3 regions of the Williamsia sp. D3 genome follow, and region 3 is predicted to be linked to each of the others. Evidence: predicted binding sites of a transcription regulator. Region 3 holds the regulator's gene; each other region holds the start of a gene.
What was found. The regulator LexA, encoded in region 3, represses DNA repair genes until DNA is damaged. The targets are predictions, from matches to a motif close to CGAACANNTGTTCG.

Region 1 (10,585 bases), on a different contig from region 3:
GAAGGTGACGCTGCGACACGGCGGAGTCGCCCACGCGTACACCGTGGTGGGTGTGGCCGGCACATCCACATCCGAACCCGGTGGCCGCCCGGCGACGGTGTTCCTGAACGACGTTCAGATGCAGCAACTCTGGCCGCATACCGGCACGGTGGCGACGGTCGGTCTGATCGCACAGGACGGGGTGGACGCCGAGACGCTCGCCTCCCGAGTTCGTGACCACCTGCCCGGAGTGGAGGTGGACACCTACACCGGTCCGGCACGTGCGGACGCCGAGTACGTCGACATCGGCGCGGCGCGCGCCGAGCTGGTGGCGCTCAGCTCGGCACTTGCCGGGGTGGCCTTGATGATCGCTGTGTTCGTCGTGTCGAGCACGCTGTCGTTGTCGGTCCAGCAGCGCCGCCACGACTTCGCGCTGCTGCGGGCGACCGGCGCCACGCCGCGTCAGATACACAAACTGATCGGCGCCGAGACGTGGGCCATCGCCTGTGTGGCGGCTCTTTTAGGAGTGGCACCCGGCTATCTGCTGGCCGGTGTCCTGCGGGGCCGATTCGCCGACGCCGGCATCGTGCCGCCGGACTTCGCGCTGACCTACGGACCGGTCCCGGCTCTTGTCGCAGTCGCCGCTGCGGTCGCGACCGCCCGGCTCGCTGCGGCTGTCTCCGCTCGACGACCGGCTCGCCTCGACCCCATCGATGCGCTGCGCGAGTCGGCGGTCGAGCCGGAGAAGCTGAGCCGGACCCGCGTGATCCTCGGACTGGCGGTCGGGGTGAGCGGGCTGGTGACTGCAACCCTGCCTGCCTTCATCCCCGGACCTGCGGCGATGGCCGGTGCCGGGGGGTCTGCGGTTCTCCTCGTCATCGCTCTCGCCCTTCTGGGTCCGGCCCTCGTCTCGGGCGCCATGCGCGTGGTCTCCGGCCCGATGCTGCGCACCGGTTCGGCCGGGCCGGTGTTGGCGGCCGCCAACCTCAACGCCCATGGACGCCGGCTTGCCGCGGCGATCACGCCGCTGGCGTTGGCGATCGCGATCGGGGCGGTGCAACTGTTCAGCCAGAGCACGGTGACCGCAGCAGCCGAACGCCAATCCGAGAGCGGCACCACGGCCGATCTGGTCGTGACCGGCCCCGGCGGCATCAGCCCCCAACTCGCCGCGACGATCGACTCGATGGACGTCGTGCGTGCGGTGAACCCGATCATCCACACCAAGGCCCTGTTCACCACGGACAGTTCCGAGGCCCCGACCACCGAGGCGTATCCCGTGCAAGGCATCGACGCCGCGAGCGCCACTGCCACGATGGATCTCGATGTCCGGGAGGGCGACCTTCAGCAGCTGACCGACGGCGCGGTGGCGCTCAGCCGCGACGCATCGTCGGCGATGAGCGCGGACGTCGGAGACACCGTGACGCTGCGGATGGGTGATGGCGCTGTGATCACACCACGGGTTGTCGCCACCTACGACCGCGGTCTCGGCTTCGGCGACGTGACCCTCCCGGCAGCACAGGTACGTGAGCACACGACAACCGGGCTGGTCGACCAGGTGTTGGTGTCGGCGGCACCGGGACGGGTCGACGAGGCGCAGCGGGCCATCGTAGCCACTGGTGGCATGACCGTGATGAGGAGCGACGGATTCGCCGGGGCCATTCGGCAGGACCAGCGGGCGCAGGACTCGGTGAACGTCGTGGCGCTCGCGGTGCTGCTGGGTTTCCTCGGCATCGCGGTGGTCAACACCCTGGTGCTGATGACCTCGGCGCGGCGTCGCGAGTTCGCATTGCTGCAACTGCTCGGTGCGGGTCCACGGCAGGTACGCGGCATGATCCGTCTCGAGTCCCTGATCGCGGTGGCGGTCGCGGCATTCGCGGGCACGGTGATCGCCTACCCACCTCTGGCCGGGATCGCGATCGCGGTGTCGGGCGTACCGCTCCCCGTCTTCTCGCCATCAGCCTTCGGGGTCGTCGTCGGCGCCACAACCGTGCTGGGCTTCACCGCCATCACTCTGACGGCCCGCCGGTCGATACGCCTTGAGCGCCAGGTCAGAGGCCTTTAGCTCGTTTCACGATCAATAACAGTAGGTTAAAACCTTGTGCACAACAGGTGACCCGTGAGCCGCCGACAAGGGACAAAGAAGCGACTTCCGCATTACCACGGGCATTAGACGGCGCGACTTATGTTGCCGCAGAATGTTATTGAATCCTTACGGACACCACAGCCCGCCGACGGCCTATGGCAGCCCTCGTCGTGCGGTGGCTCGCAGAAGCTGCCACAATGTCATCCGGGTTCACACTCTAGAACTGCAGCGGTGTAATCCGACCGTGGTCAACCCGTCCACGGTCCAACTGAACACGAAAGGAAAGTCATGACCTCGACTTTCGAACTTGCATTGCTTGACGTCTTCCAGTTCCTCATCGACAACGCTGAGTTCCTCGGCGGCCTCGCAGGCTGATTCGGTTCTCGAACCGACGCTTGCCCCGATCCGCGTCCGCGGGTTCAACCCGTCTCAGCCGGATCGAACGGTTTTGCATCATGCCCCGCTCTGTACAGAGCGGGCATGGTTGTCTCTCAAGGGTCTAGAACCTTGCCGATTCTGATAATTGACAGCCCTGCGGCATCCGCTGTAGCCGAGCTCAGGTGGTCGTGGGCACAGGAATCTGACGATGCCATCGGCCCATGGCGTGGTGAACCCAGTTTCATTGCGGCCGTCAGGTCATGGACCGACGACCCCCAGCGCACGGTCTGGGTTGCGCACGCACCGGACCAGGCCGTCGGAATGGTGTGCCTGACCGAATACACGCGCATGCCGAGCCCCAGGACCAGCGCGGCCGGCAGCTGGGGCTATCTCGGCCACCTTTTTGTACGGCCCGAGTACCGAGGTGCCGGAATCGGCGCGCAACTGGTTGACTGTGTTCTCCGCGCTGCAGAGCATCGCGGATACCGCAAAGTGATTCTTTCCCCCACCGAGCGGTCGATACCGCTGTATTCACGGCATGGGTTCACCCGCGACAATGATGTGATGGTGCGGTGACCCGTCCTCCTTCCGGCCCCAGGCGATGTCCGTGTACCAGTGGGCTGATCTGGGACGACTGCTGCGGACCTCTGGTGTCCCGGGTCCGTAAGGCGCCGACCGCCGAGGCGCTGATGCGTTCTCGGTTCAGTGCGTTCGCCGTGGGTGATGCGGACTACCTGTTGCACAGCTGGCATCCCCGGACCCGGCCCGACGTGCTGGACCTCGACGCCACGATGCGGTGGTACCGACTCGACATCGAGTCCACGTTGCACGGGTCGCTCTTTGATTCCGTCGGCGAGGTGGAGTTCACCGCGTTCTACCGGATCAAAGGTTCAGGCGCGGGCACGTTGCACGAACGGAGCCGGTTCGAGAGGCACGAAGGTCGCTGGGTGTACGTCGACGGTGTGGTCGCGCCGGACTGACCACCTGGCCACCTCAGTGGGTCTGTTCGGCGTCAGTGGGTCTGTTCGGCGTCGTGGTCGGGGGTGACGTGCCGTCCGGCCAGGTCGTGGAGTGCGATGAACACGCGCTTGGATGCCTCGGCCCACGGCATGAGGATCGGGAACACATGAAACATGCCGCGCTCTTCCATCGCGTGCACCTTGACTCCGGCTTTGTCCAAGCCGTCGGCGAACTTCCTGATCCCGTCGCGAAACATCTCGTCGCCGCCCCAGCACACAAAGGTCGGCGGAAACCACTCCGGATCTGCCATGGCGTACACCGCAGACACACGCTCGTCGTTCGGCTGGACGCCTTGCAGATACGGGGTCACCGGAATGTTCCAGGGCAGGATGTCGTACTGGGCGTTGTCGGTGATCGACGGATGATCGAGCTCGAGATCGATCTCCGGAGAGAACAGGGCCAACGCGGCCGGAACGGGCAGTGATCGGGAATGCAGATACGAGATCAGGGATGTCGCGAGGCCGCCGCCACCGGAGTCACCGGCAACCACGAGGTGCTCCGGGTCGACCCCGCGGTCGAGGAGACCTTGGAAGACGTCTGCCGCATCGTGCACACCGGCCGGGAACGGGAACTCCGGTGCCATCCGATAGTCGGCGATGAACACCTCATAACCAGTGTTCTTCACCAACGATGCTGCGAATGCTGCGTACATGATGGGGGACGTGCCGATGTATCCACCGCCGTGCAGGTAGAGGATCGTGGCGCCGATCGTCTGCTTGTCTTCGCAATTGTCCACGTAGGCATCCGAACTGGCCTTGGCACGACACCAGATGCCGTCGACCCCGCCGATCGTGTCATGTGTGATCTCGACGCTGTCGGTGAGCTCGATGAACGGAGGCATGACGACGCGGCAGATGTCGTCGAGGATCTTCTCCATCGACCTGAACTCCTCGATGGGCAGCCCCATCGAGTAACCCATGAACGATCGGACGACCTGACGGGTGACCGACTGGCCGAGGTTGTCCAGCAAGCCACCGGGTCCCTGCCACGGGCGTCGAAACGGCACTCTGGCAAGGCCGTTCAGCAAGCTCTCGGCCAGCCCGACGACAGTCAGGGCAGTAACCGGCATGGACGCCGTCTGGACCTCGGGCCGGTCAGCCATCACCATGTCGCCCATCCTAAGGCCGGCCGGGGATCGGGGCCGAAGTCGCTACGTCGACACCTTTGTCGTCCGATCATGGTGTCGGCCGGGTCCTCAGCGCATCGAGCATGCGCACGAGCGTGTTGCATGCATCTGCCAGCGCAGCGTCCCGATCGGTAGTGGACGCAATCCACAGTGCCGCTTCGTTCATGGCGCCGGTCAACAGTGCGTGGCACGCTCCTACCGACATCACTTTTAGCAGGCCGGCCGACTCGAGTTCGGCCAGCACGTCGAGCAACATACGGCCCGAGTTGCTCGCGTCTTCCGCGCGCCAGGTGTCCCAGCCCAGGACGGCGGGAGCGTCGATGAGCATGATCTGCCTCGCGTCGTCGCGGACACTCGCTTCCAGGAATGCACGGCATCCGACTTCAAGCGCCCGCCACGAGTCATCGATTCCCGCGGTCGCGTGGTCGACGGCGATCCCAACACGTCGCTGTGTCTCGGTATGGACTGCCCGGAAGAGCCCCGTCTTGCTCTGGAAGTGGTGATAGACAGCCCCTCTGGTGACACCGGCCGTCGCGGCAATGTCCTCGAGCCCGACCGCGGCATACCCCTGAACGGCGAAAGCTGTTCGCGCCGTTGCCAAGATCCGTGCCGCGGTCTTCTCACTCTGCTCTTTGGTCGCGCGCGGCATCGTTGTCGCACCTTTCGTTCGGGACTTGTTGCCGACTATACATTCTCCGTGTATGTATAAAGGAGTCCGTTTACATACACAACGTATCTATAGGAGAGATCACCATGGCGATCACCAGCTTGTATCCCGTACTCATGACCGATGACGTGGCCACCACCGCGGCCTTCTTCCGCACCCACCTCGCTTCGAGACGACGTTCGAAGCCGACTGGTACGTAAGCCTCGTTCGCGACTCGTTCGAGTTGGCCGTTCTCGACGCCGGCCACGAGACCATCCCCACGGAACACCGCAACCGGCCGGCAGCCGGGCTCCTGATCAACCTGGAGGTGGACGATGTGGACGCGGAGTACCGGCGCCTGGTCACCGAGGGCCCGCTGACCGCGTCGCTGCCCATCCGCTCAGAGGACTTCGGACAACGTCACTTCATTGTCGACGGGCCGGACGGCGTATTGATCGATGTCATCACCCCCATTCCGCCCGCTGACGATTTCGTGGACAAGTTCGCCTTGGCAGACGCGGACTGACCCATCACTCGTCCATCGCGATCAAGGCCGGCCGCAGTACCGAATATGCCCACGACTCCAGCGTGGTCGGGGTGGTGCTGATGACGTCGCGACGGTTCTCCGGTAAGAAGTCGCCGCGGAAGCCGCGCAACATGCCGACAACCCCGTGCACCTGGGCAGCCGTCATTCCGAAGTTCGCGAGTTGCTGTGCCACAACATCATCCAATACCTGCTGGGCAACGATCTCGCGGCCCGACGCGGTGGAGAGAATGTCTGCAACCTCGCTGAACGACAAGTCGGCCGGACCCAGGACGCCTTGCGTGTGGCGTCCCGCCCAATCGTCCGACAAGAGTCGGGCGACAGCAACATCCCCGACGTCCCGGGGGTCGACAAACGAAATCCGTTGGTCGAGAGGCAGCGTGGTGGCGAGAACCCCATTCCGTAGGCTCTCCAAGTCCATCAACAAGTTCGTGAAGAAATACCCACATCGCAAGTGAGTGACAGCAGCGCCAGTGCCGTCGAGGCGGTCCTCGGTCTTCCCCAGCCCGTCGATCTCACCGAAACCATGCCTTGCCTCTGCGCCCACGCTGCTCTGGAACACCACGCGCTCGATGCCGCATTCCACGATGGCGCGGGCGGCGCTGGCACCCATGCGGTCGTACCCCGCGACCGGGTCATCGTCGTCGGTCGGTGGATCGACCCAGTAGAGAGCCCGCGCCCCTGAGCAGGCCCGCGCGACCGCGGGGGCGTCGCCGAGATCCACCTCGACGATGTCCGCCTTTGTATGTATTGCAGCTGGGACTTTCGCGGCATCCCGCACCAGCAATCTCGGACGTACCCCAGCCTGGATGAGCAGCTGCGTCACTCGCGACCCGACCCGACCGGTTGGGGTTGTCACCACAATCGTCATGACGTCACCTTCCTTCTGCACTCGCGTGTCGACATGATGCAACACAGCACCGACAAATCAGTTACCTCAGCAAACGGGCAGGCTGAACGTTGGCTTCCTGATCCGAATGTCTGCTTCTGCCAGTCTCTTCCGGCCGAGCGGTTGGCCAGCGCGGGGCGGCACGGGCACGACTTGGGAGGGTCACCGGGCAATCGATCCGCCCGACCGATGAGTGCAGAGGCGCCCGACAACGGCTATCCGGCCACAAGTGACGGGACCCCTTGATGCCTTAGAGCCACACTGTCACGCACCGCTTGCACCGGCAACATGTCAGACCCGGTCGATAGACTGGACAGTTCGGAGTTGCCAGTCCCCCAAAGATGTTGGGCGGCAACAAAATTAGCTCTTTCGAACACTTGTGCGAACGGTGCGTTTGTTCTATCGTTGCGTCATGGATATCGGGGGAATCCGCACAGCGATGGCTGTGGTCGCGCAGGGGCCACCACCTGAGGCCGATGATGAATTGGCCGGACAGGTGGTGGCGTTGATCAAGATTCGCCATCTCGTTGATCACGTCTTGTCGGTGTGGGTGGGCGCACTGGACCGTCGGGGCGTGGCCAAGAGATCTGGTGAGTCGTCCACCGCGTCGTTGCTGATGGCCGGCGGGCTGGCGCCGGGGTGCGCGCACCGGATGGTGCGGGTCGGCCGGGCGTTGGTGTCGCTGCCCCGGGTGGCCGATCACGCTGCGGACGGTGATTTCTCAGGCGAGCAGGTCGATGCGATCGTGCGGGGTATCGCACATGTGGAACGTGCTGTCGCGCAGTTGCCTGGCCCTGCGCGTGAAGCATGCGTGAATCGTCTGTTGGGGCAGGCGTGGTCTGGTGCAACGCCTACCGAGATCGGGGAACGAGCCCGGGGAGACGCATTCGCCCTGGCTGTTGATTCCGGTGGCGTGCCGGTGGCGGAGAACAACGAGCTGAACACTCTGTCGCTAGGCCAGAGTCCCGATGGACGGATGCGCGGCAGGTTCGATGTCGATGCGATTCTCGGCGAGAAACTGTTGACGGGCCTGGACCCCCTGACTCGGCCGATTCCGGGCGAGGATGGCACACCTGACCAGCGATCGACGGCGCAACGAATGGCGGAGGGGCTCGAGCGGTTGATCGACGCGTACCTGCAGGCCGAAGATCGGCCCACGGTCGGTGGTGTGCGTCCTCATCTGACGATGACCGTCGATGCCCGCGAGTTGGCCGGGGAAGGTGCAGCTCCACCTGATCCGGCCGCGTCGGCCGACGAGTACACCCGGTTCCTCGACGACAAGGGGTTTCGGTCCGCGTTCCGGTTGCAGTGGATGGGTCCGGTCAGTGGCCGAGCGGCGCAGATGCTGGCCTGCGATGCGACGTTGACGTCGATGATCTTGAACGGCGAGCGGGTACCGCTTGATGTCGGCCGCGAGCATCGCACGGTCACCCCGGCAATCCGTAAAGCGTTGCTGGCACGGGACTGTGGGTGCGCGTTCCCCGGCTGCGGGCGGCCCGCCGGATGGACCGATGCCCACCACATCGAGCACTGGTCAGCCGGCGGGAGCACCAGCCTCAGCAATACCGTCCTGCTGTGCCGGCACCATCACCGGATGATCCACCACCACGGATGGTCCGTCGCCATAGGCAACGATGGGCATCCGTGGTTCACGCCGCCCAAAAGTGTTGACCGCGAGCGAAAGCCGATACCTGCGCATCACCGGACCACCAACACACCGGCAGCAGCCTAGAACGCTCGCCTACACCGTCACCAAGTGACCTGGATCTGCTCTTTGACAACTCAATAGTGTGAAGGCGAGTTGGGTGCTCAGGTTTGCAAAGGCAACAGTTCGTCGACCATCTGGTCGAGGAACTCGGCGATCGACTCGACGGGCACCACCGGGCGCACCACGAACTTGGTGATACCGGCGTCGACGAAACGGCTGACTTCGGAACGCGCCTCGTCCCAGCCCCGGCACACCAGCAGTTGCGGATCGGCGAGATCCTTTCGCCGACGTGCAACAGCGGCGATCACGGTGTCGACGGCGGTGTCGTCGGAACCGTGCGGTGCGACGATGAGATTCGTGCCGTAGTGGTCGGGCTCCACCTCCCGGCCGGCCTCTGAGGCAGCGGCTTCGATCTGCCGTCGACAGTCTGCGGCCTCGCCGGGAGTGACGAAGCTGCCCAGCCACCCGTCGGCCAGTCGCCCGATCCGATTCATGCTGACCGGGAGGCGCCCGCCGAGCCACAAGTCGAGTGGTTTTGCTGGGCGCGGGCCCACAGTTGCCTCGTCGAGGTGAAAGAAGCTGCCCTCGAAGGTCACCGACGGTTCGGTGAGCAACGCCCTCACCACGGAGAGTGCCTCCTCGAAGACTGCGCCGCGCTGACCGGGAGGTACGGGGTACATCGTCCGGTCGGACACCGTCGCCGGTTGAACGCCGAACGCCGGGAGAATCCGGCCCGGAGCGGTCGCTGCGAGGCCGGCCAACTGCGCGGCGACCAGCGCCGGGTTACGGCCGGGCAGGACCAGCACCCCGGTGCCGAGTTTCAACTTCTCGGTTCGGCCCGCGGCGTAGGCCAGCCCGATCAGCGGATCGACGTGATGTGCAGATGAGGCCTGATCCGACAGCCACAGCGAGTCGATGCCACGTCGTTCGGACTCGTCGACGAGCTCCGCCAGGGCGGGACCTGCCGCGAGCGACCGGTCCTTGGACGAGACAACTCCGACTCCTATGCGAACCTTCATCCGCCAACGGTCGCACATCGCTGCGTGGGCCGAAGCAACCGTCAGGGTGTGGTGGCGAGTGTTGCCCCGTCGGTCACCGGCCGGCTGCCGTTCGTGGCGGGACGGGTCCGGTCGATGATCGCGGCCGCGACATGCGCCGCATCTCGGTCGATCCCATGGAACCGACCCGACCCCCACGTGTACATCCAGGGCAACCCGATGAACGAGAGCCCCGGAACGGCAGTGATCCCTCGCGTCTGCATCGGGCGGCCGGCACCGTCGAACACGCTGGCCTCGATCCACCGGTAGTCGGGCCGGTAGCCGATCGCCCAGATGATGCTGGTGACACCCGCCTCGGTCAGATCGAGCGAGGTGGGCTCGGAGTCCGGTTCCCATACCGGCTGGTACCGGGTCGCCGGCGGTGCGTCGATGCCCTCGCGTTCGATGTGCCGGTCGATGTCCTGGCAGATCGAGTTGTACACGGCGTCAGCTGAATCGAGGGAGGCACGAAGGGTCGGCGCGAACTCGAGCCTTGCGTCTTTGCCGTTCTCCAACAGCCCGTACAACTTCATCCCTTGCGACGCGAACTCGCGCAGATCGATGTCGCGGCCACCATCGCGGCCGGTGACGTAGTGATTGGTCTTCTCGCGCGCGGCCTGGCCGCCGGGATACTCCTGCACACCGATGTCGTAGACGCCCATGTCGGCGAGCCAAGTCATGCAATCCCGACCCCGGTAGAAGCGCGCAACGCGGGGCGCCTTCCCCATCGCCAGATGCACCTGACGCCCGGCCAGGTGCAGGTCTTCCGCAATCTGCGCACCGGACTGGCCCGTGCCGACGACCAGTACGGCTCCCTCGGGGAGTTGCTCCGGTTTGCGATATTCCTCCGAATGGAGCTGCACCACAGCGGGGTCCAGAGAAGCGGCATACGGCGGCACCACCGGGACGGGGTATCCGCCCGTCGCGACCACTACGTCGTCACACGTCACCGTCTCCGACCCGGCCCCCGACAGCAAGGTCAGCTCGAAACCGCCGCTGTGGGCCTGACGAAGCCGGGTCACCCGGGTGTTGGTGCGCAGCGGAGGGGTGAAGGTATCGAGCCAGCCGTTCAGCCACTCGACCACCTCGTCACGTTTCATGAAGCCGTCGGGATCCGAGCCCGCATATGGGTAACCCGGAAGTCGGCAGTGCCAATTGGGTGTCACAAGCGTGAA
Region 2 (10,585 bases), on a different contig from region 3:
TACATCGATCCGCGCGCCGACGCGTACGCCTCGGGCGTCGGCTTCACGGTGTGCACCACCGATCCCCCCACGCGGAGCGGACCGAGAACACCCAGCACCAGGCCGTGCACGTGAAAGAGCGGAAGACCATGGACCAGAACGTCATCGGCGGTCCAGGCCCAGGCGTCGGCAAGAGCGTCGAGACCGGCGGCGATGGCACGGCGGGTCACCGGCACGCCTTTCGGCAGGCCGGTGGTGCCCGACGTGTAGATGATCAGCGCCGTGGAGTCCGGGTGTGGCTCTGGATGGCTGTGCCACGACCGCGCGTACATCCGCACCGGAACCACCGGCAGACCCGGTTCGGCGGGCGCGGCCCCCAGCCACGCCTGCGCGCCGGAGTCGGCGAGGATGTGCTCGCGCTCGGCCGTGCCTGAGTCGGGCGGCACCGGGACCACAGCGACACCCGCGATGAGCGCACCGACGATCGCGACCACCGTCTGGGCGGTGGGTTCGGCGAGTACTGCGATGCGCCGGGCACCACGGATTCGCTCGGCGACCGACGTCGCGGCACCGACGAGGTCGCTGCGGGACAACACCATATCCCCCACGGTCACCACCGCAGGTTTGTCGGCGCCATTGGCGAGAGCAGACTGATTCAGCGTCGGGAAGAGAACCACGGGTTTCACCTTGTCACATCGCTGTGCCCGCCCCGGTGCTCAGCCGCCGCCCAGCTTCGACTCCGGGCGGAACAACTCGGGCACCGAACCGGCTGCCACCGACTGCGCCAGGGTCTCACCCAACACGGGCGCGTGTTTGAAGAGGTTGTGACCGGCCAGGAGAAAGATGTGATCGGCCTGCCAGATGGCAACGCCGTCATCACCCCAGGGCAAGGTGGTGATCCAGCAACTGAGGGGCTGCAACGGCTTCGGGTCGAGACCCGGGAGCGCCCTCGCCACATAGGCTGCGGCGCGGTCGATCAGCTCTGCCAAGGCATCCGGATCAGCCACGCCACCGGGCTCGATCGTTTCCACTTCACGGGCGATGCCCAGTCCGAACGCCGACCGATCAGGGTGCGCCGCCGCGTAGATACCAGCCTCCTCGAACACTCCGCTGCCGTCTTGCAGATTCGGTAGCGCCCCAAGGGTGTCGTCACGCACCCGGAACGACGCCCGGGCGTGCGCCTTCACCGTCACCGGCAGCGACAGTCCGATGCCGGCTGCCAACTGAACCGTGCCGCGGCCCGCGCACACCACCACGTCACTGTGGACACTCGCGTTCGAGCCGGCCCGTACTTCAACCCCTGCATCACCCAGCGGACGCACCGCCAGAACGTGGTCTGTGACAACCGGTGTGGCCAAGCTGTTCGCCAGTGCACCGATGGCGGCCTGGGTGCGGATGGCGCCCGCACGCTCGTCGAACACGGCGGGGCCGTCGTACGGCGCCAGAATTGGCATCAGCGAACGCAATTCGTCCCCGGACAGGTGCCGTACCGGGATGCCCGGACGTGACCGGAGTGCGTCGACCCGTCCGGCCGCGACCTCTCCGAGCGCGATCGACCCATCTGCCGAGATCAGCTCGGTGTCGAATTCATCAGACCACTGATCCCACAGCACCCGCGCCTCGATCGCAAGATCCACCATGCGCGGATCGTCATGCGCGTGCCGGAAAAGTCGTGATGCGCCAACCGATTGGCCACCACCCATGGGACCGCTGTCGTACACGGTGACGGACAGACCGCTGCGCTGGAGTGCGTACGCGGTGGACAGGCCCACAATGCCCGCTCCGATGACAGCTACGTCTGAGGTCGAATGCACCTCGCCCACGATAGTGCCGAAGGTCCGGAGAAGTCAGCGTGCGGGCGACGCCGCCGCGAGTTCGATCAGGGAGTCGAGACCCGCCAGATCTGTGCCACCGCCTCGCTCCGATGCCGTACCCAGCAGCGCCTGCAATCTGGTGTTCAGGGGAGCGTCCACGCCGTGCAATCGGGCCAGCAGTGCGATCTCGCCGTTGAGGTGGCCCACTTCGTGCGAACCTGCTCCCCGCGCAAAACTCTGCCAGGTGGACTGCTGTCCCGCGACCACGTCGATGTCGGGGTCGAAGCTGGTCTGTTCGGGGTTGATGACCAGGTCGCGGGTGGCTCCGTACTCGATTCCGGCCGCGGTGAGCACCCGTCGCGCCTCCGCCTCGAGCGCTGCCCCGATTTTGACCCGATCGGACTGGTCACCGGCCAGCACTTCGAGGCCGTTCTTCACGCTGTGGAGGATCTTGGTTGCCTTGATCTTGGTGATGTCAGCGGTCTCCGAGACATCGATGTTCACCGTCCGCAGATCTGCGGCGAACTCGCGAACGGCGTCCGCACCGATGTCGGTGGAGCGATACGGCTGACCCAGGTGCACGCCGCCCAGGCTGGGTTTGCCGCCCACTCTCACTTCGCCGACCTCGGTGTAGCGCGCGGCGATCAGGACCGTTGCACCAATGATGTGCGCAAACCATCGGGCCACGGCTCGCTCGGCGTCGAGGCCGTTCTGCAAGGTCACGACCGGCAGCGTCTCCGCAGCGAATCCGACCACGTCACCGGCCGCCGAGTGAACGGGCTTCCACGCCAGGGTTTCCGCGACGTCGCCCACGTGCTGGGTCTTGACGGCCAGAACCAGCACATCACCGGTGCGCAACTGCAGCTCTTCGATCGCGACGGTCTCGAGTGGAACGCTTCGGGTGCCCGCAGAGGTGCGGAAGGTCAGCGGTTTGTTGCGCAGATGGTCGAGGTTCGTGCCTCGGGCCACCACCACAACATCGGTGCGGTCACTCAGGGCGGCAGCGAAGCTGGCTCCGACTGCCCCGGCTCCGACGATCACGTATCTCGACATGAGCTGAAGCTACCGCCGCCCCCGCACAACCGACAGGTGACAAGCGCTTTCGGATCAATCCGGTTCCATGTGGCCGACCGATCAGACATTGCGATCATCCGGAATTGGTGATCACACCGCTCGAGTGGACATGATGAAGCGTGACCTCCTTTGCCCTGTGGGAACAATCGCTCACCGGTACCGTCCGCACCGGCGCGCAGATCCCTGACGAGTACCGCATCGACCGTTCGGGATTCAACCCGGTCGGCGCGCCAGAAGTACTAGTGCAGGCAAAGACCGTCGACGATGTTCAATACGCGGTGACCTACGCGTCGGACACCGATTTGTCGGTGGTGATCCGGGGCGCTGGAACAGGTTTGGCCGGCGGCGCCAGTGCCGGGTCAGGCTCTCTTGTCCTCGACGTGAGTGGCCTGAACCGCATCACCGACATCGCGCCCGCCGACGAACTCGCAGTGGTGGAACCGGGTGTCATCACGGCCGCGTTGGACACCGAAGCGGGCCGGTACGGATTGCGTTACGCGCCCGACCCGGCCAGCGCCTCGATCTCCACCATTGGTGGCAACATCGCCACCAACGCAGGTGGTCTCCGATGCGTCAAGTACGGCGTGACCGGCGATTCGGTCCTGGGTCTGAGCGTTGTGCTGGCCGATGGTCGATTGATCCACACTGGCCGTCGCACTGCCAAGGGTGTTGCAGGCCTCGACCTCACCAGTTTGTTCACCGGCTCGGAAGGAACCCTCGGGGTGATCGTGTCGGCGACGGTACGCCTGCAGCCGAAGCCCACCGCCACGGTCACCATCGCTGCGTACTTCGACGATGTCGAGCAGGCGGCCGCGGCGACCACCGCAGTTCTGGCCGCGCGCGTTCGTCCGTCGATCATGGAACTGCTCGACGAGGCGTCGCTGCGGCAGAGCCGGGATTTTCTCGGTCTTCCCTCGGATGCCGCGGGTGCTTTTGTGGTCGCGCAGACCGACGGGTTCGGAGCTCACACCGAGGCGCGGATCGTGCAAGAAGTGTTCGGCCAGTTCAGCTCTCGAGTCAGCGTAGGCGACGACCCGCAGGTCTCCGACGAGTTGCTGGCGATTCGCCGAGCAGCGTTACCTGCGCTGGAACGCCACGGCCGAGCGCTCATCGAAGACATCGCGGTACCCCGCACCCGCATTGCCGACGCGATTCGGGCGGTCTCCGAGATCGCCACCCGCCACCGCACCGCCATCTACACGTTCGGGCACGCCGGCGACGGTAACCTGCACCCCATCATCGTCGTAGACGCGATGACCCGGATGCGTATGACCGCGCCGTCGCCGCCGCCGACGAGATCTTCGGGACCGCACTGGCTTTGGGCGGAACCATCACCGGCGAACACGGCGTCGGCGTACTCAAACGACGATGGCTCGAACGCGAGCTGGGGCCTGACGGTGTCGAACTGCAACGGACCATCCGCCGGGCACTCGACCCGACGGGGCTGTTCAACCCCGGCAAAACGGTCTGATCCGGAGTCCATCGCAGACCTCGAGTGGGCCGTCAGACGCGACGAACGGGCCGTTGGTCGCGTCGAGTGGGCCGTAGGCCGCGTCGAGTGGGCCGTAGGCCGCGTCGAGTGGGCCCCAGGTTCGGAGACCTTCGCATTCTCATGCGATGTCAGACTCCAGCGGTACGCTGAGGGGTTGGAAGCAAGCTGAACGTCGAATGTGATTGTCACGCAACATATTTCTTTGTTCGAACAGTTGTGCGAATGGACTTTCGGACCTATGCTCAAGTCATGGATATCGGGGGAATCCGCACAGCGTTGACTGTGCTTGCGCAGGGGTCGCCACCTGAGGCTGATGGGGAGTTGGCTGAGCAGGTGGTGGCATTGTTTGGGGTGCGTCATCTGGTCGATCATGTGTTGTCGGTGTGGGCGGGGGCTTTGGATTGTCGGGGTGTTGCCAAGGGGTTGGGCGAGTCGTCTACTGCAGCATTGTTGATGACAGGTGGTCTGGCGCCGGGATGTTCACACCGGATGGTGCGGATCGGGCGCGGGTTGACGGCATTGCCGCGGGTAGCTGCTCATGCCGGCGACGGTGACTTTTCCGGGGAGCAAGTCGATGCAATCGTGCGGGGTGTCGCCCATGTTGAACGGGCGGTTCCGGGTTTACCGGGCGCGGCGCGGGAGGCGTGTATCAACGGGCTGCTAGGGCAGGCGTGGTCGGGGGCGACACCATCGCAGATCTCCAAACGCGCGCGGGGCGATGCGTTCGCGCTCGCGTGCGAAGCCGGGGTGGTGCCGGGAGCGGAAAACGCTGCACTGAACCAGGTGTCGATCGGCAAGGAATCAGATGGTCGGGTGCGTGGCCGGTTCGATGTTGATGCGGTGTTCGGGGAGAAACTGTTGACCGGGTTGGATCCGTTGACCCGGCCGGTACCAGCCGAGGATGGGACGCCGGATCCGCGGTCGGCAGAGCAGAGGATGGCCGAGGGTTTGGAGCGGTTGATCGATGCGTATCTGCAGGGCGAAGATCGCCCGACGGTGGGTGGGGTGCGTCCGCATGTGACGATGACTGTCGATGCGCGCGAGTTGGCCGGTGAAGGCCCGCATCCGCCGGGCCTTCATGGGTCGGTGGATGAGTACACCGCCTTTCTGAACGAGAAGGGTTATTCGAGTCCGTTCCGGTTGCAGTGGATGGGACCGATCAGTGGTGAAGCTGCCCGCATGCTGGCCTGTGATGCCACGTTGACGTCGATGATTCTCAACGGCGAACGCGTACCGCTTGATGTCGGACGTGAGCACCGCACTGTAACGCCAGCGATTCGTAAAGCGTTGTTGGCCCGGGACTGTGGTTGCGCTTTCCCTGGATGCGGGCGCCCAGCGGGATGGACAGACGCTCATCACATCGAACACTGGTCCAAGGGCGGCAAGACCAGCCTGGACAATACAGTCCTGTTGTGTCGCCATCACCACCGAATGGTCCACCACCAGGGATGGGACGTGAATATCGGTGACGACGGCCATCCGTGGTTCACACCACCTGAACACATTGACCGACAACGGCTACCGCGATCCTCGCACCGACGAACGGCGGCAGGTCTTTCGACCGCAGCCTAGAACACAATCTCGGCTATAGACCGCAGGACACTCGACCGTCAGACCAGCACCTTGACAACTCCACAGTGTGAAATGCCTTCAGGTCAGGCCGGACCGGTTGCCACCGGGTTGGCGGCGTCAGAACTCCACTGCGACCACGAGCCGGGGAACAGTGCAGCGTCGACGCCGATGATTTTCAGCGCGACCAGGTCGACGGCCGCTGTGACTCCTGAGCCGCAGTAGACCCCGACCGGCTCGGAACCGTCGGCACCGGCCGAGGCGAACAGCTCACGCAATTCATCTGCGTCACGGAAGGTTCCGTCTTCACCGAGGGTCGCGGTACTCGGTGCGTTCCCCGCGCCGGGGATGTGTCCGGCGACCGGATCGACGGGCTCGACCTCTCCGCGGAAACGTTCGGGTGCGCGGGCATCAACCAGAACACCCGAATCGGTGAACGTGGCGACTTCCTCGGCGGTCAGCGTGGCCAGGGCACCGCTGTAGAGATCGGTATGCGCCAGGTTGACGTCGCCGGCGGCCGGTGACTCAGCACCCTTCGCCAGCGCCTCGCCGGCAGCCACCCACGCACTCAGGCCGCCGTCGAGGATGCGAGCGCCGGTGACGCCGGCGGCAGTGAGAACCCACCAGGCGCGGGCAGACCCGGCACGGTTCCAATCGTCGTAGATCACCACGGGCACACAGTCGTTCAGGCCCCACCGACGAGCCGCCGCCTGCATAGAGTCACCACTGGGCAGGGGATGGCGGCCACGGCCGGTGACCGAATGGTCGGACAGCTCCGTCTCGAGGTCGACGTACACCGCGCCGGGGATGTGCCCGGTCTCGTAGTCGTCGCGGCCGTCCGGACGGTCGAGCCGCCAACGCACGTCGAGCACTGTCACCGGAGCGTCACCGGCAATCAGCGACGCCAATTCGGCTGTGGTGATCAGGACTTCGTCGCGCGAGGTCATCAGGCAACTCCTTGTAGGTGTGTTCCGGCGTCGCCGGCCTTGTCGGCAACCGTCCGGTAGTGCGCGGAGACCGCTTCGACGGCAGCCTGCTCCACATCGGTGTCGATGCCGCGCCGGGCGACGAGCCGGACATCGATGTCGCCCATGTCCGGCAACTCTTCAACCTCCACCAGGCCGTCGGGAACCGGGCCCGAAAACGGTAGCAGGGCGATTCCGAGACCGGCACGCGCAGCAGCGAGAACCCCGTCGAGATTCCCGGACTCGGCACTGACCGTAACCGCGTAACCGAGGTCGTCTAGCTGAGCGAGCGCGCGGCGCCGCAGTCCGCACGGTTCCTCGAAGGCCACCAACGGAATCGAGCCGTCGACCTCGGTGATGTCCCATCCTGTCGCCGCCACCCACCGGAGCGCGAGCGCTCCGACCTCTGTGCCGATCGGCTCGGCGTTGCCGCCTAGCACCACGGCGAGATCGATCGCACCCTTGGTAACCGATTCGGCCAGCGAGGTGGACCGCTCGATGCGGAACTGCAACCAGACGTCCGGGTACGCGCCACGTAGCGCAGTCAGCAGTTCAGGCAGCAGACCATCCGCGGCATGTTCGGTGGAACCGATGGTGAGCTTGTCCGGTACAGCCATCGAGAACCGTTGCAGCACCTCGTCTTGCGCCGCAAGCAACTTTCGGGCCTCCAGGACCAGGCGCTCCCCGGCTGCGGTGAACCGGGACCCGCGGCCGTCCTTGACCACCAGGGACTGCTTCAGTCGCTTCTCGAGCAGGCGGACGTGCTGGCTCACCGTCGGCTGACTCAGATGGAGAGAATCTGCCGCGCGTCGAAAACCCCCTGTTTCGGCTATCGCGACAAGGGTGCGCAAATGCACCAAGTCCAACGGATCCGCCATCACACACTCACCTGTTCCCGCAAAGTCCTGGCCTGAGATATCTGGGTATGGACTACAGAATCCTCTATCGGCGCCGACGATGCACAGTTTGATTCGCAGCGCGTAAAACCCTGGCGCAACGGCCGGACTAAGGGCTATCTGATGGCATCGGCGAATGCTCTGACCTGCACAGATGAGATCAGTACAACCAATTGATTCCGATCGGCAATACGAATCGGAATTGGTGATCTCAACCCTGGTTCAGGGGCCCAAACGCCCCTAGCATCCATTTCCGAACCAGGCCCGGTCTTTCGGTCCTGCTCGCCACAGACACGTCAGGAAGGACCCCCCACATGACCGCCGATCCGTCCCAGGAGTCGTTGCCGGTGCCGGCCAGTGCCGCATCGAAGGTCGAGTTCATCAGCCTCACGCACCTGAACCCGTCCACCGAGCTCAACCCGATCCCGTCACGTGGCATCGACCTTCCGTTCTTCCGTCGCTACGTCCGGTCCCTCGAGGACGGTGGCTTCGACATGACGCTGCTCCCGTACGGGTCCAACAGCGCCGATTCGTTTGTCATGGCCTCTGCCGTAGGCCAACTCAGCAGCACGATCAAACCGATCGTCGCTCTGCGTCCCAACACGGTGTTCCCCACGGTGGCCGCGCAGCAGCTGGCTACCCTCGACCAGCTGACCGAAGGTCGCGCGCTGGTCCACCTGATCTCCGGCGGCAACGACGCCGAGCAGGCCCGGCAGGGTGATTACCTCACCAAGGAGCAGCGCTACACCCGCACCGACGAGTTCGTCGACATCCTGCGGGATTCGTGGACCAAGACAGAGCCGTTCTCCCACAGTGGAACCCACTACAAATTCGACAACTTCGGTCCCGGGTTCGCCCCCTACGGCGCGCAGGTCCCGATTTCGATCGGCGGACAGTCCGACGCCGCCTTCGAGATCGGCGGACGTAAGGCCGACATCTTCAGCTTCTGGGGAGAACCGCTGGCGGACATCAAGAGCCAGATCGAGCGCGTACACCGCATCGCCGCTGAGTCCGGCCGCACAGACCGGCCGCGCATCTGGGTCACGTTCCGCCCCATCATCGACCGCACCGACGACCTCGCCTGGGCCAAGGCTCACGACTACGTCGACCGTATCGAGGCCAACTTCTCGAAGAACCCTGTGTACAAGGCCATCGCAGGCAACACACCTCAGAACGTGGGATCTCAACGTGCACTGGACTTCGCGAACCGTAAAGACATCTACGACCGGGCGCTGTGGACCCGGACCGCGGCAGCCGTGAACGGTGCAGGCGCGTCCACGGCTCTGGTCGGCAGCGCCGAGACAGTCGCCGCGGCGATCCTCGACTACATCGACCTGGGCGCCGACCTGGTGTCGATCCGCGGCTACGACACCCTCAATGACGCCATCGACTACGGCCGTTACGTGGTGCCGCTGGTTCGTCAAGAACTCGCCCACCGCGAGGCCACCGGCAAGCGCGGCACCCTGCAGGCCGATCACCTCGGCGCCTTCGCGACGGCCGGCCAGGCATGACCGTCACCTCGGTGCGGGGCATGACGCTCCCAACGCCCGACCTCTCGCCGTCGGGTCTCAAGGCGCTAACCGCCGAAGTCGCCTCCACCGCTGAGCAATACGACCGAAGTGGAGATATCCCGGTGGCCGGCCTGGCTGCCGCCCACCGCGGTGGGTACCTCACGGCAACCGTGGCAGCACGGTTCGGTGGTCCCGAGGCCGGACCGTTCGAGGTTGTGCAGATCCTCTCCGCGCTCGGCGAAGGCGACCCGTCTGTGGCACTCATTGCCGCCAACAATCTGGCGATCCACCAGATGCAGGCGGCCACGAACTCGTGGCCCGCCGACCTCTACGATGACCTGCTCCGCCAGTCGGTGCAGGGACCGGCCCCGGTCAACGTGATCCGCGCCGAGCCGGAACTGGGTGCACCGGCCCGCGGCGGCCTGCCCAAGACCATCGCGCGGCGGACCGCAAACGGTTGGACCCTCGACGGCCGCAAGACCTTTGCCACCGGCGGGACGGCACTGGCGTACCACCTGGTCTGGGCGATCACCGATGAAGAGGAGCCGAGGGTCGGGCACGTGATCGTTCCCGCCGACTCCGCCGGGATCACTTGGCACGAGACCTGGGATCACCTGGGACTGCGCGCCTCCAACACCCACGACGTCAGCTACGCGAGTGTCGAGGTCGGCGAGGAGAACTTCCTCGAGATCCCGAAGACCGATGGCGTCTACCGCGATCCCGCAGTGGCCACCGGCCCAACGGGTTTCGGCCATCCCGCGCTGTACGTCGGAGTTGCGCGGGCGGCCCGTACGGCATTCGTGACATACGCCCGTGAACGCGTACCGACCGCGTTGGGCCGTCCCATTGCCGAGACCGAACGCATCCAGGCCATCGCCGGTGAGATCGACGCCCAGATAGTGCAGGCCGAAACCCTGCTCTACGGAACACTTCTGCGCGTCGCCGCCGACGATCCCGCCGTGGCGGCAGGCCTGTCACTTGTCAAGGTCCAGATCGCCCGGTCGGTGATCGCCGCGGTCCAGACCGCGGTCGCCGCACTCGGCAACGCCGCACTGACCCGGCACAATCCGCTCGAACGACACCTGCGCGATGTGCTCTGCGTTCGCGTGCATCCGCCCCAGGAAGACACCGCTCTGCTGGCCGCCGGTCGCGCACTCCTGCGCGGCTGATCCCGCTCGACCGCTTCATCAACTCACCCGAAAGAAGAACCACGACAATGCGTCAACACACCCGCACGAGATTCGGCCGTTGGAAGGTCGCAGGCGCGCTCGCCCTGATGTCGACC
Region 3 (10,585 bases):
TCGATGGAATCGCTGCCGCCCGAGGTGAAGAACACCTTGCTCCCCGGTACCGGAGCGAGGCCGGACAGACGGTCGGCCAACGCCGCCGTGACGTCGGAGGTGATGTCACCGAAGCCGGAGTAGTGCGCCAGCGTGCTCAACTGATTCGCCACCGCGTCGGCGATCTGCGTGCGTCCGTGCCCGACGTTGGTGAACCACAGGCCTGCTGTGGCATCGAGATACTTGTTCCCCTTGTCGTCCCAGATGTGGACGCCTTCACCCTTGGTGACCACAAAGGGTCCCGTGGTGCTCACTGCGCCCATGTCGGCGAATCCGTGCCAGAGACCGGCAGAAGTTGAGACTGTCATGTGAACATCATGCCTGGTGTCCCCCTGGTTTCCTCCGGGGCCGCAGCCACTCTCGTGTCAATCCGTGTTCGGGCGCGCCGGGAGCGGGGACACGGGTCCGCCGGACATTGCCGGATCCGCCGCTCAGGTAGGCTAGATCAGTTATGTCGACTTCGTCCAACCAGCCGGAACAGTCCGCCCGGCGTAAACGGCGACGACGTCCGACCAACCGCTCCACCCGCACCGACCGGCCGGATCCGGCTGTGATCGAGCGCCGACGCGCGCTCGTCCCCACGATCAGTTACCCGCCGCAACTGCCGGTGTCCGAGGCCCGCGATGCCATCGCCGAGGCGATCTCGGAGCATCAAGTTGTTGTCGTCGCCGGTGAAACCGGTTCCGGTAAGACCACACAGCTTCCCAAGATCTGTCTCGAGCTGGGGCGCGGACTGGCCGGCAAGATCGGTCACACTCAGCCTCGCCGACTCGCTGCGCGGTCGGTTGCCGAACGGATCGCCGAGGAAACCGGGACCGAACTCGGCGGCGTCATCGGATATTCCGTGCGCTTCACCGACAAGGCAGGCGACGACACGCTGGTCAAGGTGATGACCGACGGCATACTGCTGCGTGAATTGTCCCAGGACCGGATGCTCCGTGAGTACGACACCCTGATCATCGATGAGGCCCACGAGCGAAGCCTCAACATCGACTTCATCCTCGGCTACCTCAAGCAACTGCTGCCACGCCGCCCCGACCTGAAGATCATCATCACCTCGGCAACCATCGAACCCGGCCGGTTCGCCGACCACTTCGCGACCGATGACGCGCCGGTGCCGATCATCGAGGTGTCCGGCCGCACCTATCCGGTGGAGATCCGCTATCGCCCACTCGTGGTCGACGACGAGGACGAAGCCGACCTCGATCAGCTACAGGCCATCGGGGCCGCCGTCGACGAGCTGTGCTCTCACGGCCCAGGCGACATCCTGGTGTTCCTGCCCACCGAACGCGAGATCACCGATACCGCGAAATCGCTTGCACACCTTGAATCCCGTGGCATCGAGATCGTCCCGCTGTTCGCCCGGCTGTCCGCGGCAGACCAGCACAAGGTGTTCTCCAGTCACCGAGGTCGGCGAATCGTGTTGTCCACCAACGTTGCCGAGACATCGTTGACCGTGCCGGGAATCCACTACGTCATCGACGCCGGCACCGCCCGGATGTCGCGCTACTCCACGCGCACCAAGGTGCAGCGGCTGCCGATCGAGCCGATTTCGCAGGCCAGCGCACGGCAGCGGGCGGGGCGGTGTGGCCGCGTGGCCGCAGGTGTGTGCATCCGGCTCTACAGCGAAGAGGACTTCGAGAGCAGGCCCGAGTACACCGAGCCCGAGATCCTGCGCACCAACCTCGCGTCGGTGATCCTCACGATGACCTCTCTGGGGCTCGGCGACGTCGGCCGGTTCCCGTTCGTACAGCCGCCGGATCAGCGGGCGATCCGAGACGGCCAGCAACTACTGGACGAACTCGGGGCGCTCGAACCTGCCTCGGCCGACAACCCCGTGCGCCGACTCACCCCGATCGGACGGTCGCTCGCTCGCATACCTGTCGATCCGCGGCTGGCGCGCATGCTGGTCGAGGCCGACAAACAGGGCGTGGTCGGCCCGATGCTCGTGTTGGCGGCCGCACTGTCGATTCCGGACGTACGCGAGCGGCCGGCCGAACACCGCCAGGCGGCCGATGCCTCGCATGCGCGCTTCGCCGCTCCGGGGTCGGAGTTCCTGACCCTGCTGAATCTGTGGACCTACCTGGACGAACTACGCTCGGAGTTGTCGTCGAACCAGTTCCGGAAGCGGTGCGGTCGAGAGTATCTGCACAGCTTGCGAATCCGCGAATGGCGAGACCTGCACGCGCAGCTGGTCCGGATCGCCAAGGACCTCGGGTGGTCGGTTCCTGCGACGGTGACCGCACCAGACCATGAATCGCCATCGGCGGCGTCGATTCATCAATCCATCCTGTCCGGTCTGCTCAGCCAGATCGCGTCCGCGAGGGAGACGCCAAGGAGTTCCTGGGCGCTCGCGGCACGAAGTTCATGATCTTCCCGGGATCTCATCTCTCGTCGAAACCACCACGGTTCGTGATGGCGGCCGAGATCGTGGAGACCTCTCGGCTCTGGGCGCGTACCGCCGCACGCATCGAACCGGAATGGGCCGAGCGCCTGGCCGGGCACCTCGTCAAACGGCAGTACAGCGAGCCTCATTGGTCCGGGAAACACTCAGCGGCCATGGCCTACGAGCGGGTCACCCTCTACGGCGTCCCGCTGGTCACCAAACGACGCGTGAACTACGGCTCGATCGATCCCGCCGTTGCTCGCGAGTTGTTCATCCGCCACGCGCTCGTGGAGGGTGACTGGCGTACACAACACCCGTTTTTTCACCGCAATCGCGCGTTGCTCGAGGACGCCGAGGAGTCGGTTCACCGGGTGAGGCGCACCGACGTCATCGTCGACGACGACCAGCTCTTCGCCTTCTACGACCGTCACATCGGCGAAGAAGTGGTGTCGGGCAGACACTTCGACACGTGGTGGAAGACCGCACGCAAAGCTGACCCCACCTTGCTGGATCTGGATCCCGCCGACCTCGTGGCCGACGCTGCCGCCACCGACCCGGCCGGGTTTCCCGACCACTGGCGTCAGGGAGACACAAGTTATGCCTTGAGTTACCGGTTCGAGCCCGGCACCGTCGATGACGGCGTAAGTGTGCTCATCCCGTTGTCGCTGCTCGTGCGTGCCCGGCCCTCTGGATTCGACTGGCTGGTCCCCGGCATGCGCTTGGAGCTGATCACCGAGCTGATCCGCACCCTGCCGAAATCCCTACGGCGGCAAGTGGGACCGGCCCCCGACCTGGCCGGGCAAATACTGGAGTCGGTGACACCGAGGAGCAAGCCTCTCACCGAGGCGGTGGCCGCCGAGATCCGTGCGCGCACGGGTGTCGACGTAGCAGCATCAGATTTACGACTTGCCGCACTCCCCGGCCACCTGCGTATGACCTTCACTGCGGTCACCACCGACGGCGAAGTTCTCGGACGTTCCAAGTCGCTGCGCGAACTGCAGGATCGACTGGCCGGTAGATCTCGCGCTGCCCTGGAGAGTGAGGCCGGCACCGCATCCCGACCTGTGGCCACCACGTGGACCGCTGACACCTTCGGAGACATCAGCCGCACATTGCGCAGTTCTGTTGCCGGGCAAGACATCACAAGCTATCCCGCCCTGACCCGCCGAGGCAGTGGTTTCACGGTGGTCGCCGTACCCACCCAGGCCGAGCAGGCTGCGAACATGTACGACGCTGTTGTCGAGATGATCGTCTCCAGCGTTCCGCCACTACGACCGTCGGTGACATCGACACTGAGCACCGCCGAGCGACTCGCCCTCAGTCAGAGCCCCTACCCGGACACCGCTGCTCTTCTGGCCGATTGCGTTCGGGCTGCCGTGGTGGACCTTGTACCCAACCCGCCGAATGTCTGGACGACAAGCGAATTCGCTGCACTTCGGGAAAATGTGGCCCGCCAGGCAACCGGGAGGGCAACGGACAAACTACGCAGGGTGGCGACGATCCTGACCCGCGTGGCGCCCCTACGAACGGCGATCACCGCGGGCGCCAGATCGATCGCCGCAGACGACGTGCGGGACCAGCTGGACGAGCTGCTGTTCGACGGATTCGTCTCTGCGACACGCGACGAACACCTCTCGGAGATCCCCCGCTACCTCGATGCTGCGAGGTCGAGGCTCGAACAGCTCCCGGCAGGCGCCGCTCGCGATGCCCAGTCGATGGCTGCCATCGACCGGGTGGTGTCGGCGTGGACTGATCACCTGCGACACGTGCCGCCCGGTCGCCGGGACGCGGTCAACGACCAAGCTGGATGGATCGTCGAAGAGCTGAGAGTTGGACTGTTCGCACAGCACCTGCGTACTGCGTATCCCGTGTCGGAGAAACGGGCGATCAAGGCCATCCGGGAACTGCGCTGATCCGGCAGCACCACTGCCGGACGAAAGCGGTCAGGGTTTGGCCGCTCGCAGATCGTCGATCTCTTTCTGGAAGTCTTCGACTGAGTCGAACGAGCGATACACCGACGCAAAGCGAAGGTAAGCGACCTCGTCGAGATCTCGTAACGGGCCCAGGATCGCCAGGCCCACTTCGTTGCTGGGAACTTCGGCCGATCCTGAGGCTCGAACGGCCTCTTCGACCTGCTGCGCGAGCAGGTGCAGACGGTCATCGTCGACCGCGCGGCCCTGGCAGGCGCGCCTCACGCCCCTCATCACCTTCTCGCGGCTGAAAGGTTCGGTGACACCGTTGCGTTTGACGACCGCGAGGACTGCGCTCTCCACGGTGGTGAACCGCCGTCCGCATTGCGAGCAGGCCCGCCGACGACGAATCGCCTGGCCCTCGTCGGCCACCCGTGAGTCGACGACCCGCGTGTCCTCGTTCTTGCAAAACGGGCAGTGCATGCAGGGTTCCTCGGACGTCAGCGGCCCCGTCGGAATGACCGGACACTCTGTTGTAGAGGATACCGCCCGGCCGATTGCTTGCCCCAGCACTGCAGCTACCGCGCGTAGATCGGCGTCACCAGGGATTGCCCGGGCGACAACGCTGAATTGCTCATCGCGTTGAGGTCCATGATCTTCTCCACCACCGCTTCGGTCGGCATCTCGGGTGCGATTCGAGAGGCGATGTCGCCCAACGATTCTCCCGACTGCACGTGGACGACCGCCGTCCCGGTGTTCGCCGGAGCGGCACCGCTCTCGACAACCCGGCCGAAGAACATGAGGAACAGCACGAGCATCATCAGGCCGATTCCGACCACGGCGGCTCCGGCCCAGGCACGTCGGCGGAAATACACATCGCGCTCGACGGCAACCGACGGTGCGGAACTGCCCGGCTCGGAGCAGCCCACCACAACACGGCGGTCTGCGGCGAGCCTGCGGTCGGCCGGTCGGCGAGTACTGTCGACACGCGCTCGCGCCGTGCGGGTGTACTGATCGGAGGCGACGGGCCCACCGACTCGGGCGAGGCGGCGACGGGGCCGCTCAGCGGCCGGGCGGCTGATGGTGGTGGCTGCAGTCATTGTTCGATCCTCGGGTCAACAGTTCGATCACTCGTTCGATTGAACGAATGTTCGAGTTGTATCACGGGGGTCCGACACACGCCACGCCCAATCGAACAAATGTTTGAGAGTTGTGACTGATTGCATTAGCGTGATCCCCATAATCCAACGAACAACGTGTGCGTTTTCTTCTCTCGACAGCTACGACACCTTGGCCGGACACCGTACGAACTGGAGGACCTGATGGCCGATACGACAGACACCCGGACGCCGCCGGACGCGGCGGCCGCGACGGTGGTCACTTCCGAACCGCTGGCCGAGGGGTCTCTGACCCCGCGCCAGAAAGCCGTGCTGGAGGTGATCCGGGCGTCGGTCCGCGAACGCGGCTATCCCCCGTCCATCCGCGAGATCGGTGATGCCGTCGGCCTCACCTCCACGTCGTCGGTCGCTCATCAGCTCCGCACCCTCGAGCGCAAAGGATTCCTCCAGCGCGAGAACAACCGTCCCCGGGCGGTCAACATCCAGGACACCGACCTCAACCCGGCCACGGCGGCCGGCCAGGTCCAGGTACCCGACGAATCACTGCCGACACCGACGTTCGTTCCGGTCCTCGGCCGCATCGCGGCCGGCGGGCCGATCCTGGCCGAGGAAGCCGTCGAAGACGTGTTCCCGCTACCGAAAGAGCTTGTCGGGGAAGGGTCTCTGTTCCTCCTGCGGGTGGTCGGCGAGTCGATGATCGATGCCGCCATCTGTGACGGCGACTGGGTGGTCGTCAGACAGCAGAATGTCGCAGACAACGGCGACATCGTCGCGGCCATGATCGACGGAGAGGCGACCGTCAAGACGTTCAAACGCACCAAGGATGCGGTGTGGCTGATGCCGCACAACCCGGTGTTCGACCCCATCCCCGGCGACAACGCCGTTGTGTTGGGCAAAGTCGTCACGGTGATGCGGCGCCTCTGAGGCGTCCGGCAACATCCTCGGTAACCGGGGACGCGGGGACTACGCAGACACGAGTGGGGTGCACCTTCCGGTGCACCCCACTTCGCGTAGTTATGAAACTCGTACTCAGACCCCGAGGCTTCGGCCGATGACTTCCTTCATGATCTCGGTGGTGCCGCCGTAGATGGTCTGAACGCGCGAATCGAGGAAGGCCTTGGCCACCGAGTACTCACGCATGTAGCCGTAGCCACCGTGCAGTTGCAGGCAACGATCGATGAGGTGGACCTGGTTCTCGGTGGCGTAGTACTTCGCCATCGCCGCGTCCGGAACGGTGAGCTTCTTCTCGTTCAGCAGTTCGATACACCGATCGACGAACACACGGGTGGTAGCGGTGGACGTCGCCAGTTCGGCGAGCAGGAACCGCGAGTTCTGGAAGCTACCGATCGGGCGGCCAAATGCCTTGCGGTCCTTCGTGTACTGGATTGTCGTCTCGAGAACCGACTCCATCGCACCGGCCGCCACAACAGCGATCGACAGGCGCTCCCGCGGGAGGTTCTGCATCAGGTAGATGAAGCCCATCCCCTCCTCGCCCAGCAGGTTCTCGGCGGGCACCTTGACGTTGTCGAAGCTCAGCTCGGCGGTGTCCTGCGCCTTCATCCCGACCTTGTCAAGATTGCGGCCGCGTTCGAATCCCTCCATACCGCGCTCGACCACCAGCAGGCTGAACCCCTTCGCACCGGCCTCGGGGTCGGTGCGGGCCACCACGATGACGAGGTCCGCGTTGATACCGTTGGTGATGAACGTCTTGGAACCGTTCAGCACCCAGTTGTCGCCGTCTTTCTTGGCGTTGGTCTTGATGCCCTGGAGATCGGACCCGGTGCCGGGCTCGGTCATCGCGATCGCGGTGATCAGCTCACCGGACACGAAGCCGGGCAGCCAGCGTGCCTTCTGCTCGTCATTGCAGAGGTCGAGCAGGTACGGCGCCACCACGTCGTTGTGCAGCGCGAATCCGATACCGCTATAGCCGCCGCGGACGGTCTCTTCGTCGATGATGGTGTTGTAACGGAAGTCGTCGACTCCCCCGCCACCGAACTCCTCGGGCGCCTCCACCGCGAGGAATCCGTTCTTTCCTGCTTCGACCCAGACATCCCGGTCCACCAGGTTCTGCTCTTCCCAGCGTTCGTGGTTCGGCGCCACGTGCTGTTCGAGGAAGCTCCGGTACGAATCACGGAAGAGAAGGTGCTCGGGCTCGAAAAGGGTGCGTTCCATCGTCAGGTCTCCGTTACAGGTGGCATTGGTTGGATATCCAACTGTAACCGGATTCTACATCTGTCCCAAAGCTGCAGTTCGAAGCGCTATTCGGCCGCCTCGGGAATGGCCAGAGATGCCAGCTGGCGCGACAGCGCGGCAGGCACCGTGGCGGTGATCGCAGTCCCGTCCGGTTCGTGACGTTCGGTCAATACGTCACCCTCGGCATGGATCCGGGACACGAGGTCGCCACGCTCATACGGCACCCGGACACTGACGTGCACGTCGTTCCTGGCCACCGACTCCCGGATGCGGTCGAGGAGTACGTCGATGCCCTCGCCGGTGGCCGCCGAGATGAACACGGCTGTCGGGAACAGCCCTTTGAGCTGCGCCAGTACCAGCGGGTCGGCCGCATCGATCTTGTTGATCACGAGCAGTTCGGGCGGAGCTGTTGCCTTCTCCTCCTCGAGCACGGATTCGATCACCTTCCGCACCGCCATGATCTGGTCGGTCGGAACCGGATCCGAACCATCAACGATGTGCAGGAGCAGATCGGCGTCGGCGACTTCTTCGAGGGTCGAACGGAAGGCCTCGACCAGCTGGGTGGGCAGATGCCGGACAAATCCGACGGTGTCGGTGATGACCAGTTCACGGCCATCCTCGAGGGACATCTGACGGGTTGTCGGATCGAGGGTTGCGAACAAGGCGTTCTGGACCAGCACGCCCGATCCGGTCAACGCGTTGATCAAACTCGATTTGCCGGCGTTCGTGTACCCGACGATGGTCACCGCTGACGCGGCAGCCTGCTTTCGCTTGGCGCGCTTAGTGGTTCGTGACGTCTTCATCTCGCGGATCTCGCGCCGCAGTTTCGCGGTGCGTTCGCGGATCCGTCGACGGTCGGTCTCGATCTTGGTCTCACCGGGTCCGCGCAGTCCGACGCCGCCATTGCTGCCGGCACGGCCACCCGCCTGCCGGGACATGGATTCACCCCAGCCACGAAGCCGCGGGAGCATGTACTCCATCTGGGCCAGGGCGACCTGCGCCTTGCCTTCTCTCGACGTCGCGTGCTGGGCGAAGATGTCGAGGATCAGCGCAGTTCGATCGACAACCTTGACCTTGACCACTTTTTCCAGAGCGGTCAGCTGAGCGGGGGTCAGCTCGCCGTCGCAGATGACGGTGTCGGCGCCGGTGGCCAAGACGATCTCACGCAGCTCATGAGCTTTGCCGGACCCGATATAGGTTGCCGGGTCGGGCTTTTCACGACGCTGGATGAGACCTTCGAGAACTTCCGACCCTGCCGTCTCGGCGAGGGCCTTGAGCTCGGCGAGACTGGAATTTGCTTGCGCAGTGGTGCTGCCCTGCGTCCAGACCCCCACCAGGACAACCCGTTCGAGTCGCAGCTGGCGGTACTCGACCTCGGTGACGTCGGTGAGTTCTGTGGACAATCCGGCGACGCGCTGCAGCGAACTGCGTTCGTCGAGCTGGAGTTCGCCGATCGTCGGCGCGTCGCGCTGATCGTTGCCGGTCTTGTTGATTTCGGTCATGAGATCACCATGGTGACACTCGGGTAGGTGTGGTGCATACCGATTTTAGAGCCATCCCTCGTTGAGCACTCCGGCGCCGACGAGTACCGACGGGCCGCGCAGCGTTGTGTTCTCGTCATCGACCGTCACCGTGATCTGGCCCCCGGGAACGTTGACGAGTACCGTCCCCTCGGACCTTCCCATGAACCGCAGAGCAGCTGCGCCGGCGGCGACGACTCCGGTACCGCAGCTGCGGGTTTCACCGACTCCGCGTTCGTGGACCCGCATCGTGATCTCGGCGTCCACGGCGTCCGCAGCGCCTGCCGACGGTGCGGTGATCAGCTCGATGTTCACACCATCGGGAAAGACTGTGTTGTCGAACGTGATCGACCCGCACAGATCGATGTCCGCCAGATCCTGCGGCGTCAACCCGTCGACCACGCACGCCAGATGGGGATTGCCGACATCCACCGACACCCCGGCGTACCGCCGGCCGTCGATCTGGCTTTGCTGTCGACGCCGAGACGGGCTGGGCCCATGTTCACGGTGACGTCGGCCGACGAACCCGTCACAGCGTGCACCGTCACCGGCCGCGCACCTGCGCGCGACCCGACGGTGAAGGAGCGTTCGGACACGAGCTCGTGCGCGGCAAGGAAATGCGCGAACACCCGGACACCGTTGCCACACATCTCCGCGATCGAGCCGTCGCCGTTGCGGTAGTCCATGAACCAATCGTCGTCGGCTATGCCGGCGCCGAGCGCTGTGAGCACACCCGCGTCGCGGAGTGCCCCGGCTGTGGCGACCCGGAGGACCCCGTCCGCCCCGATGCCACGGTGACGATCACACAGCGCCGACACGAACTCCGGGGTGAGGTCCAACTGCACGCCGGGGTCGGGCAACAGCACAAAATCGTTCTGTGTGCCGTGCCCTTTGACGAAATCGACGCGTGCGAACATTCTGTCAACGATACGCGCCCGACCTCCTCATCTGCCTGCCGCGCGCAGCGCCTGACCGGTGAGGTCCGGCGACGAGGCGTCGAGCCAGTGGATGCGAGGGTCACGGCGGAACCAGGACCGCTGCCTGCGTACGTAACGCCGCGTACCGATGAAGGTCAGCTCCTGCGCGCGCGCCACGTCGTATTCGCCGTCGATGGCCGCCATCACCTGTGCGTATCCGATGGCGCGAGCAGCGGTGACACCATCCCGGAGGCCGGCCGCCAGCAGTGTCTCCACCTCGTCGACGAAGCCCGAACCGAACATCGCACTCGTGCGTCGCTCGATCCGCTCGTCGAGCTCTGCGGTGTCGCGATCGAGTGCGATCACCGTCGTGTCCCACCTGGGGTCACCGATCGTCGGAGCCGACGCGGCGAAGGGCTGACCCGTCAGCTCCACCACTTCCAACGCCCGGACGATCCGGCGACCATCGGTGTCCAGGATCTGCCGGGCGGCTTCCGGATCC

Region 1: W823_RS36275 (HNH endonuclease signature motif containing protein) is a predicted target of LexA. The motif match lies at 7,036-7,049, and genes of this name have one in related genera.
Region 2: W823_RS47050 (HNH endonuclease signature motif containing protein) is a predicted target of LexA. The motif match lies at 4,567-4,580, and genes of this name have one in related genera.

Annotation. Positions count from the first base shown of each region.
Region 1 covers NZ_AYTE01000007.1:68,342-78,926, forward strand. The annotation lists gene W823_RS36240 (ABC transporter permease) at 1-2,041, shown strand, start outside; gene W823_RS36245 (GNAT family N-acetyltransferase) at 2,570-3,016, shown strand; gene W823_RS36250 (YchJ family protein) at 3,013-3,420, shown strand; gene W823_RS36255 (alpha/beta hydrolase) at 3,453-4,568, opposite strand; gene W823_RS36260 (TetR/AcrR family transcriptional regulator) at 4,636-5,235, opposite strand; gene W823_RS36265 (hypothetical protein) at 5,477-5,758, shown strand; gene W823_RS36270 (NAD(P)H-binding protein) at 5,763-6,647, opposite strand; gene W823_RS36275 (HNH endonuclease signature motif containing protein) at 7,078-8,397, shown strand; gene W823_RS36280 (TIGR03854 family LLM class F420-dependent oxidoreductase) at 8,475-9,392, opposite strand; gene W823_RS36285 (MSMEG_0569 family flavin-dependent oxidoreductase) at 9,434-10,585, opposite strand, start outside.
Region 2 covers NZ_AYTE01000027.1:33,541-44,125, reverse strand. The annotation lists gene W823_RS47070 (acyl-CoA synthetase) at 1-656, opposite strand, end outside; gene W823_RS47065 (FAD-binding oxidoreductase) at 696-1,793, opposite strand; gene W823_RS47060 (ketopantoate reductase family protein) at 1,827-2,846, opposite strand; partial or broken gene W823_RS47055 (FAD-binding oxidoreductase) at 2,987-4,338, shown strand; gene W823_RS47050 (HNH endonuclease signature motif containing protein) at 4,609-5,931, shown strand; gene W823_RS47045 (sulfurtransferase) at 6,015-6,875, opposite strand; gene W823_RS47040 (LysR family transcriptional regulator) at 6,875-7,771, opposite strand; gene W823_RS47035 (LLM class flavin-dependent oxidoreductase) at 8,104-9,300, shown strand; gene W823_RS47030 (acyl-CoA dehydrogenase family protein) at 9,321-10,469, shown strand; gene W823_RS47025 (ABC transporter substrate-binding protein) at 10,517-10,585, shown strand, end outside.
Region 3 covers NZ_AYTE01000026.1:328,304-338,888, forward strand. The annotation lists gene W823_RS46595 (aspartate aminotransferase family protein) at 1-347, opposite strand, end outside; partial or broken gene hrpA (ATP-dependent RNA helicase HrpA) at 491-4,338, shown strand; gene nrdR (transcriptional regulator NrdR) at 4,369-4,818, opposite strand; gene W823_RS56680 (LysM peptidoglycan-binding domain-containing protein) at 4,914-5,435, opposite strand; gene lexA (transcriptional repressor LexA) at 5,658-6,377, shown strand; gene W823_RS46615 (acyl-CoA dehydrogenase family protein) at 6,483-7,625, opposite strand; gene hflX (GTPase HflX) at 7,712-9,148, opposite strand; partial or broken gene dapF (diaminopimelate epimerase) at 9,194-10,083, opposite strand; gene miaA (tRNA (adenosine(37)-N6)-dimethylallyltransferase MiaA) at 10,111-10,585, opposite strand, start outside.